DNA from 3 places in the Methyloceanibacter caenitepidi genome. Region 2 is predicted to be linked to each of the others. Evidence: riboswitches for the same ligand, from Rfam matches in the RefSeq annotation. Region 2 holds a riboswitch; each other region holds the start of a gene.
The links. A riboswitch is a leader RNA that binds a small molecule or an ion and turns the genes downstream of it on or off. The one in region 2 is predicted to bind cobalamin.
Positions count from the first base shown of each region.

Region 1 (3,268 bases), 730 kb from region 2:
CTCAAGCATGTTTCGCGACCGCCTTTCGCTCAGGTGCCGCGAAACGTTTTCGGGCCACAGCTGAAATCGTCCGTACCCGCTTTGGGCACGGATCGTGGCCGGATGTCAATTTAGGGCGTGAGGGCCAGACCTAGGACGTCCCGTCCATCACCTTTTGCTTGTACTCGTCCTCGGTGATTGTGCCGCCGTTCTCGGCGACCCGGCCGGCGTCGGCTTCAGGAAGAGCCTCCTGAATCAGATCGATCCGCTTCCAGGCGGGCAGCGGCGCCTCTCCCGTCGCATCCGGCACGTAGCGGTTCGTGGCCTCCACGCGCTCATGCTTGTGGATGTAGCGGGCGCAATTGATGAAGGCCTTGTCGACCCTGACCTCGACCACGAACTCGGCGCCGGGAAAGAGCTTCATGTGGTCTTCGTTCTGGGACAGCGCCGCGGTGCCCTGCACCCTCACGCGATGGGGCGTGCACATGTCGATGAACAGCATACCGACCTTCCCCGTGGCGGAGATATTGCCCGCCGAAAAGTACATGCCGTTACCATTGTAACTCGGGAACACAATCGTCTTGTTGTCCACCACATGGGCGACGCCCACATTGCCGCCCTTGTATGAGACCGTCGGCTCTCCGTCCTCGTTTACCGTGGAAAGGAAGAAGTAGTCGCGGCTGGAGATGAAGCCGGCCATCTCCGGGTCAAGCTCGTCGCGAACCACGGCAAAGACCACGGCGTTGGCGAGCGGCCGGCTCTGCATCTCGTCTTGGAGCGCGCGCTGCTGAGGCGAGTAGAACGCGTCCGGATTGGGGATAGATACGTCTTCTTCCGTCGCCATGATGTCCCTCCCGTGTGCCGTTGTTCGTGCTGTTGTCCGCGAAGACCTTCGCGGGCTCGCCTCTAATTGGACGAGCGTCCCCTTCTAGCAGAGCAGGCAATCCTCGGCTTTGCAAAACCCGCTGCCTATCCGCCCGGACGTTCCGTATCTCCACACAGCAAAAAAACGGCGGTGCGACTGAACGCACCGCCGTCTTGAACCGTCGTTTTGCCAGTTCCGACTAGGCCGGATTGTAGAGCCGGTCTCCGACCAGGACGCTGCCCCGCAAGGCATTGATCGCCTTGGCACCGGCGAGCACGGCGAGATCCGCCAGCGGCTCCACAATGATCACCAACATGTAGGCGCCGCCGAAGGTCGCGATCGACTGGACGTTCTCAACGCCGAAGCCATGGCCGTACAGCGCCCAGAACGTCACCCAGGCGACGATCCCCGCCTGATAGGCCGTCGAAAGCGCCAGAGCTTGACGGTACTTCAAATCCACATAGGGCGTGCCGGGCTCGATGACCTTGCCGGCGAGGTAGCGCAGACCGAACAGCGGCACTAGCAGCGTCGTGACGTTCATGCCGTATTGCGGCAGGTCGAAAGGCGCGAAGAAGAGGCCCTGCAGGAAAAGGCCCAAGGCCAAACCGATAGCTGCGGGCGCACCGCCGAAGATCAGGAACAGCGTCGAGCCGAAAATAAGGTGAACCTCGGAGACCCCGACCGGGTAGTGCGGGAACACTTCGAAAAAGCAGAAGACGAGCGATGTGGCGCCCGCGGCCCGAGCGAGCAGCGACACCGGCCCCCGCTCCTTCACGTCTTCCCAAGCGAGCTTCAGGCCGTAGGCGCCTGCGCCGGCGGCGGTGGCGTAACTCAGCCAAATCTTACTGTCGGCAACAAGGCCAGGTTCAATATGCATGTTGTGGTTCCTTTGCCGTCTCACCCGACGGCGCATGGGTTGGTCCGTTTGCCGAATGGCCGGTCTCCTGGCTCGCGGGTCGCGGCCGGCTTCCGTCTTCCCAGCCCTTGCCTTGGGTGACAGTTGGGCCAGTGACATCGGTGGAAGGCGGCTCACCGCATACAGTCGCGGGGGCGGCTAGGCTTCGGGCCGCGGACGGCCCCACCTATTCCCGTTTCATCCGGCCGCGTTTCCGCGCCCGGACACCATAGGCGGGCGAACTTTTGGCCGACTCGGGGCGCCGGTCAAGCAGTGCGGTCTGATTTTTCCTATTTCTTGTCTTTCTCGTAGACGTCGCCGGCCTCGACGCGCTTGGAAAACTCGGTCGTGCGGCCTTCCGCCAGCAGCTTGGCCTGCGCGACCCAGTCGTCGCGCGTGACCCGTCCTTTGAAGCCTTCGAGGTTGGCGTCGACCCAGGCCACTTCAGCGTCGGTCCAATTGGCGATCTGGTCGAAATGCCAAAAGCCCAAACGGTTGCAGAGCTTTTCGAGCTTCGGGCCTACACCTTTGATTTTCTTCAGGTTATCCGCCTTGCCCTCCAGCGGCGCATCGAGCGTCTTGGGTTTGACGCCCTCGCTGGCGCGCTCGGCAACCGGTGCATTCATGACTGCAAGATTGGCAGGGGCCGCAGCCATCGCCGGCGTGGCTGGACGAGCCTCCTTCGAGGTTCCGCGGCCTTCGAGCCGCCCCTCGAGGCGACCGATCAGATCGTCCTTCTCCCGGCAGCTCGCGCGGCAATCTTCAAGTTGGGCGCGCAATGTCCCTGCCTCGTCGCCGGAGCTCTTGTAGGAGGTCTTGCGACGGCCGCCCCACAGGAGCCATCCCACGAACAGTCCCAGAAGGGCTGCGAGCACGATGAGGAACCAGATTTCTGCGAGCAGGAAGCCCCAATTCTTGAACATCGAACAATCCCCCTTGTAGGCCTTCCGGGCCGCTTATTGAGTGAACGCCAAGGTGACGCGTCGGTTCGCCGCCCGGCCCTCTTCCGTGTCGTTTTCGGCCAGCGGCTTCGTGTCGCCATAGCCCGCCGCCGTGATCGCATCCCCCGGGATGCCGCGCTTCTTGAGGGCTTCGACGACCGCGTCGGCACGCTTCTGGCTCAGGTCCATGTTGAAGTCGCTATCGCCCTGGCTGTCCGTATGGCCACCGACCTCCACGCGCAGATTGCCGGACTGGACGCACTTCATAACGAGCGCCGTCATCGCGTTGATGACCTGCAAGGAGCGCGCGTCGAGCCGCGCGGAGCCGGTCACGAAATTGACGTCGCGCTTGGACAGAAGGGCGTTGGCCTTGTCGCGGCACTGACCGTAGCCGGCCACGAAGTCCATTTGCGGCAGCCAATAGCCGGCCGTCATCACCTCGGTCTCGCCTGTCGCCGCGTTCTTGCGGCTTGTGCCGTCTGGCGGCAGATCGGTCGCCGCCTCCACACGCACGGCGACTGCATCCCCGAGATCCTTTGACAGACCCGTCTCGAGAAGTTCGATATCCGCGCCCGGGCTTGCGTTTCC
Region 1 is NZ_AP014648.1:3,128,271-3,131,538, forward strand. It holds gene GL4_RS15035 (SLC13 family permease) at 1-9, opposite strand, end outside; gene GL4_RS15040 (pyridoxamine 5'-phosphate oxidase family protein) at 131-823, opposite strand; gene GL4_RS15045 (energy-coupling factor ABC transporter permease) at 1,044-1,721, opposite strand; cobalamin riboswitch at 1,762-1,986, opposite strand; gene GL4_RS15050 (hypothetical protein) at 2,030-2,662, opposite strand; gene GL4_RS15055 (OmpA family protein) at 2,696-3,268, opposite strand, start outside.
Region 1: linked by a shared signal. The riboswitch ahead of GL4_RS15045 (energy-coupling factor ABC transporter permease) and the one ahead of GL4_RS01990 (DUF1636 family protein) in region 2 are both predicted to bind cobalamin.

Region 2 (3,268 bases):
CCAGTACGGTGGCGCTCTCACGGGTGTGCAACGCGTCCTCCAGCTGGTCCATCGCGCGGCCGACGTCGAAAGGGCCGTGCATGATATTTGAGAGCCACAAGGTCAAACAGTCCACGAGGACGATGGCCCCTTTCGGCGCCGCGCGTATGGCGTCATGCAGATCGTGGGGCGCCTCCAAGGTCTGCCAGCCGGCCTCGCGCCGGGCCTGGTGCTCGGCGATCCGCGCCTTCATCTCGTCGTCATGGGCCTCGGCCGTGGCAATATAGACCCAGGGCCTAGGAAGACTGGCGACAAAGCTTTCGGCGAAACGGCTTTTTCCCGAGCGGGCACCCCCAAGGACGAAGGTAATCCCCTCGTCCTCGAGGCTGTTGTCTGCCATCAGATCGCTATGCGTCCGGGATGATCTGGCCGAGCAGCGCGGCGATGCCGATGCCGACGACAACCGCACCGGCCAGACGCGGCGCCACGGCCGAGACGGACAGATTGCGGATGCGGAACAATAAGGCCACGCCCACGCTGAGCGCGCTTTGAATGACCACAAGGCCGAGCAGATAGGCCAAGAGCGGGGTTGGCTCTGCGCCGAAGATCGACTCGCCGTAGGCATAGCCGTGCGCCAGGCCGGCGGCGCCGAACAAGGCGCCCCAGGCGGCGAGGGGCAACGCGCGGCCGGCGGCGATGAGAGCGCCGACGATCACTACCGAGGACGCGACGATAAGCTCGGCCCCAGGCAGCTGGAACCCGACGACATGGATGCCGACGCCGACGGCCGAAGCCGCGACGAACAGGACCGGCAGGCCGAGATTGAGACCGCCGACGCCGACCGCGACGCCAACGGCAATGAGAAACGCCAGATGGTCGAGCCCGATCACCGGGTGGCCGAGACCGGAAAGAAAGCCCTGGACGAACGTGGACGGCATTTCGCCGCCCATGACGTGGTGCGCCGAGGCCGGCGCGGCGGTGAGCATAAGTGCGGCGAGCGCCAAAAGCGCGGTGCGATGGAGCGAAGAACGAGTCATGTGGTCCCCCCTTGCGCCCTCCACCCGAGGACGCCGTTCAAGGTTTGTGCCGTGGCAGGTTTCCTGGCTTCGCGGGTCTGCGCATCCCCTCAACCTTCCCGGAGCGACCGCTCCAGTGGCGTGACGAGGGGCGCTCTCCGCTTTCAGTTGCGGGGGCAGCCACGGAATCGGGAGACTCCCTCACCGTGTTCCCTTCTTGCGTCCCGCCTCATGCGGGAACCATCGGCGCAACGACTATAGAGCCTGAAGGGCCCGTCGCAAGAGGGAAACCTCGGTGGCGGGCCTGACGACCGAGAGTGGCGCCCGCAGATCACAAACCCATACAACGCATTGACAAACCCGCACCGGAAGCCCTTATGTGCCTGATCGACGGTTGCTCGTTTCGAGCGAACAGGGAACGCGGTATGGGGATATCCCAAACCCGCGGCTGCCCCCGCAACTGTAAGCGGTGAGCCCATCGAACGGTCTCGATACCGGTCTTGGGCGCCCGAGCCATTGCCACTGGGACTGACCCGGGAAGGCGGCGAAGGGAGAGACCCGCGAAGCCAGGAGACCTGTCGTCGATCTAGTCGTTCGCCGGGCGGGGTGCCTCTGCGACGGTTGGTCCTCGTTCCGGCCCGAATCTGGGCCGCATTGCACCCTGTCTGCTGTGGCTTTCGCTTGGGATCGCCGAGGGATCATCAGGGTGACATCTCCCCTAGACGCCAAGGACAGCGCCGCCCCCATCCCGGAGGGCCCCACGGTCTATGTCTGCGTAACCTGCCGCAAGCCGGACGACGCAGCCGATGCCCCCCGCGCGGGCCTGCTTCTCGCCGAGGCCACAGCGGAGGCCGCGCGCGGAACGCGCGTAACGGTCCGCCAAGTCGAATGCCTTGCCAATTGCCGGCGCTCGCTCAGCGCGGCAATGCGAAAGAAGGACAGCTGGACCTATGTCTTCGGCGATCTGAGCACCCCCGACGATGCGGCCGCTCTCATCGACGGCGCGATGCTGCTCGCAGAAGCAGAGGACGGTCTCCTGCCCTGGCGCGGCCGGCCCGACGCCCTCAAGGGCGGCCTCGTTGCGCGCGTTCCACCCCTCGTACTCGGCCCCATTCCGGAGGATTTTGAATGAATTCCGTCGCCCGCGTTCCCTGCACGATCGTGACCGGCTTTCTCGGCTCGGGAAAAACCACGCTCATCCGCCACGTGCTCGCCAACGCCAATGGGCGGCGTCTGGCCGTAATCGTGAACGAATTCGGCGATGTGGGTATCGATGGCGAGATCCTCAAAGGCTGCGGCGACGAGAACTGCAGCGAGGAAAATATCGTCGAGCTCGCCAATGGCTGCCTGTGCTGCACGGTCGCGGACGAGTTCGTGCCGGCCCTCGACGAGATCCTGGCGGCCGAGCCGCCGGTCGACCACATCGTGATCGAAACCTCGGGCCTCGCGCTGCCGAAGCCCCTGGTCCAAGCCTTCCACTGGCCGGCCATCAAGAACCGCGTCACCGTTGACGGTGTCGTGGCGGTCGTCGACGGCGCGGCTCTCGCCGAGGGTCAAGTCTCCGCCGACATCGAAGCGCTCTCCGCGCAGCGCGCTGCGGACGATGCGCTCGATCACGACGATCCCATCGAAGAGGTTTTCGAGGATCAAATTGCCTGCGCCGACCTGATCGTCCTTAACAAGCGCGATTTGCTCGATGCCGACGGGCTCCAGCGCGCCATGCAGTCGGTGACGGCTGCGCTTCCGCGCGGCATCGGCGTGGTGACCGTGTCGGAAGGGAAGGTCGATGCCACCGCACTCCTCGGTCTCGGTATCGGCGCGGAAGACGATATTGAAAACCGCAAGACCCATCACGACAGCGAGGAGGATCACGACCACGACGATTTCGACACGTTCGTCGTTCCGATCGCGGAGGTCGCCGATGCCGCGGACATCACGCAGCGCATCGCCGAGTTGGCCGAGGCGCACGATGTGCTGCGCGTGAAGGGCTTCGCCGCCGTGGCGGGCAAGCCGATGCGCCTGCTGATCCAGGCCGTGGGGCCGCGCGTGAACCACTATTTCGACCGTCCCTGGGAGCGGGCGGAGGACCGCCAAGGCAAGGTCGTCGTGATCGGCTTGAAGGGCCTCGACCGCGAGGCGGTCGCCAAGTTTCTGACCGGTGACACGTCACGGGCTGGCCAAGAAGCCCTGGCCGGATAACCGAAAGGCCCGCGGATGCACCTCCTGCAGACAAGCAGCGCGACGCTCGACGACATCGCCGAGCCGATCGACCT
Region 2 is NZ_AP014648.1:430,746-434,013, reverse strand. It holds gene cobU (bifunctional adenosylcobinamide kinase/adenosylcobinamide-phosphate guanylyltransferase) at 1-379, opposite strand, end outside; gene GL4_RS01995 (HupE/UreJ family protein) at 387-1,016, opposite strand; cobalamin riboswitch at 1,053-1,256, opposite strand; cobalamin riboswitch at 1,370-1,592, shown strand; gene GL4_RS01990 (DUF1636 family protein) at 1,702-2,127, shown strand; gene cobW (cobalamin biosynthesis protein CobW) at 2,124-3,194, shown strand; gene cobN (cobaltochelatase subunit CobN) at 3,210-3,268, shown strand, end outside.

Region 3 (3,268 bases), 870 kb from region 2:
TGTTCGACCGCCGCATGAACGACGGAACGCCCCCAAAAGGCGGGGGTCCCATGACTAGGCAGGCCCACTCCAGGGACTGCTCAGACGAAGTGGAAAAAGCGAGGAGGTGGTGTAGGAGCGCGGATCACCGCGCTTCTGAACCGCGAACCTTCAGTTGATTTGAGGGAGGTAGTTTTAGAGGCGGCTTCTTCCGTCCAGGTCAACGGCAAAGCCATGGGCGAGCAGGGACTATTGCAAACGACCGGCACAACACAAGGCTTGCTACAGCCATCGCAATGGTCGCACTCGCCAGCCCCAAGATTGGTAGCCGTGATCAAGTCGACAGCACCGACAATAGGTTGAGCGTGGCTCAAGCCCGCCACTGCGTGCGAACTTACGGTGAGGAAGATGGCGAAAGCGAGCCGACTGACGAACGTGACCATCTCATCAGAATGATCTCTCTGCCAAAAACATCAAGGGTCTCGTGATCAAATATTTGGCACTGGCATCCGACCCCAGTGTCGTCGTCGCTTGCACTTGCTTATGACACTTCAGCGCAGTTGCAGTCGGTAAGCCGCCACTTAACTTTGCCCGGCTAGAGCATCGAAGATGGGGCACGATTTTTGATCGCCGGGCTTACACGCCTCGGCCAGACTTTTTAGTGCTCTCTCCAACCGCTTTAGGTTGGCGATTTTGCCCTGCACCTGATCCACGTGCCGAAGAGTCAACTCCCTTGCAGCGCAATCCTGATTTCGCCCTGAGAGACTGATCAATGTGCAAATGTCGTCCAACGAAAAGCCGAGTTCACGGCTGCGACGAATGAAGGTCAGGCGTCGAGTATGATGCCGGTCGTACATGCGAAGCCCACCCCGAGTGCGGGGCGGAGCATCAAGCAGCCCCACGCGTTCGTAGTATCTAATCGTCTCGATGTTAATGGTCGAACGAAAAAAGGTAGAACTGGGGAGCGATTGCCTTCTTATTGGACACAACGTTGCACGCTGTCGTAAAGGTCATACTCCACCGTGAAGGATGTCATCATCACCCACTAGCCGATCATCACCACTTTGACCGTTCAGCGTTTCGTGTGAGCCGGCCCGAGTGGCTGGTTGCCATTCCTGAACGACCAATAAGCGAGAAGGCGCTTTGCTACCGGAGAGCCAGCCTGATCTATGTACGGCAGTCACATACGAATGCCGTACATCAACGCCCCGCTAGCCCCAACTGGCGGGGCGTCCTTTTGCATGCATTAGCCTGCGCTGAGCAACGGCCTGGCAGTGCCTCGGGACCATCCGCCTGCCAAGCAGGAACTGGCGAATTGACGAAGTTGGAATCTACTGATAATCATTTGCAAGACGGTTCCTCTATGAGGATGAAAAGGGAATGTGGAGAAGTTGGCATAATGCCAGCTAAGTCCGCAGCTGCCCCCGCAACTGTGAGCGGCAAGCCGAGCGCCAACATGTCACTGGGGGAAACCCGGGAAGACGGCGTCTAGGCAGCGACCCGCGAGCCAGGAGACCTGCCGTCACAGGTGCCTGATCGGCGTCGTGCGAGCGGGGTGCTCGCAGGCGAAGAAGGGAAGCGCTAGTTCGCGTTCCATCCGTGAAGGCTTCGCGCCGCAGGCGCACATGGATGGAAATCCTATCGTGAAGTCGATCACGGCCATTTGTCTCGTCACAACTTTATTCGCAAGTCCGTTTCTTATCGCTAACGGTTCATGGGCCGATCAGCAGCATCATCCACATGTCCGTCTTCCAGACGGGATAGGTGAGCTGCCGCCGGGGATCCCGGAGCCCTCGATTGCAACGAGTCTGCCAGGATATGGAGATCCTCGAAGTGTACGCAATGTCCTTGCCCGGCAGGGAGTTTCTTACGGCATCGACTACACCAGCGACGTGCTAGGCAACGTCTCAGGAGGAATGGAGCAAAGCGTACATTACGCAGGACTTCTCGAGGGATACCTCGATGCCGATCTTGAGAACCTCACCGGTGCACGAGGGTTGAGTTTCCATATAGATTTCTATCAAATTCACGGCACCAGCATCACTGCTGAAAACATCGGCAGCATCGTCAGCGTTAGCAACATAGAGGCATTCCCTTCCACGCGTCTGCATGAGCTTTGGCTTGAACAGGCTTTCTATGACGGGCACGCCTCTATCCGTCTCGGCCAGCTGGGTGCCGACAGTGAATTTCTCATTTCGGAGGTGGCTGCGAGATTCATCGCCTCTACCTTTGGCTGGACGACTCTCAGCTCCGACAACCTTCCTTTTTGGCGGTCCCATCTATCCGTTTGCATCACCAGGGGTGCGCGTCGCTGTTGAAGTTCAGGACCTATTCCAACTGAAATTTGGGATTTATGATAGTGATCCAGCCGGTCCCTGCGCCGAGGAACGTGATCCCGGGCAGTGTAACGCGCACGGCTTCGATTTTCGCCTTAACGATCCCCCCTTGTTGCTCTTCGAGGCCGACTATTCCTACGGCAACGGCAGCTGCCCGTCCGGCACGGTCAAACTTGGCGGCTGGTACGATTTTGGCGAGTTCGATGATCCAATACACCCGCTCGCGCAGGGGCTTTCTGCGTCTCGCCATGAAGGAAACCAAGCCGTCTATGTGGTAGTCGATCAGGTGCTCTATCAACCAGAAGGCCAATGCGGCACAGGAGGTGTATCGGCCTTCGCCCGAGCGATCCTTAGCCCGGCTGACCGCAATCAGGTCGACACTTATGCTGATGTTGGCATTGTCTTCGACGGATGGGTGCCCGGGCGCCCTCATGACGGCATCGCTCTAGGCGTCGCGTATTCCGGTATTTCGAACGAAGCCTCCGATCTCGACCGCAAGGCGGGGCTGCATATCATTCGCGATTATGAACTAATCCTCGAGTTGAACTACATTGCAGAGATCGTATCTGGCTGGGCGATACAGCCAGTGGTGCAATACATCCATAATCCCGGAGGCTCGGTGCCCAATCTATTCAACGATACACCCAACCAAAAAGTCGAGAATGCGTTGGTCGTTGGGATGAGGAGCATCATCAATTACTGATCCCAGGAATAGCGTGACGAGTAGAAACTCATGTGAAATCGGGCGGCGATTCAAAATCGCGAAACAGGCTAGAAAAGAGCGCGTCAATGCGGAGAACATGTTCGGCACCGGGTATTAGATCTCCTTGCACAACAACATCTCTTTCGGGGGCGCCGACGTCGGCCTTTGTGACGATGAAGGCCGGGTGGTAGGGCGCCAGGATAAAAAAAAGGGTGACGTGATCCTGCACCAAGGCAAAGTCTGAGCTTAT
Region 3 is NZ_AP014648.1:1,304,553-1,307,820, forward strand. It holds gene GL4_RS17145 (MerR family DNA-binding protein) at 561-881, opposite strand; cobalamin riboswitch at 1,316-1,517, shown strand; gene GL4_RS18090 (carbohydrate porin) at 1,623-2,297, shown strand; gene GL4_RS16610 (carbohydrate porin) at 2,281-3,018, shown strand; gene GL4_RS17880 (hypothetical protein) at 3,047-3,247, opposite strand.
Region 3: linked by a shared signal. The riboswitch ahead of GL4_RS18090 (carbohydrate porin) and the one ahead of GL4_RS01990 (DUF1636 family protein) in region 2 are both predicted to bind cobalamin.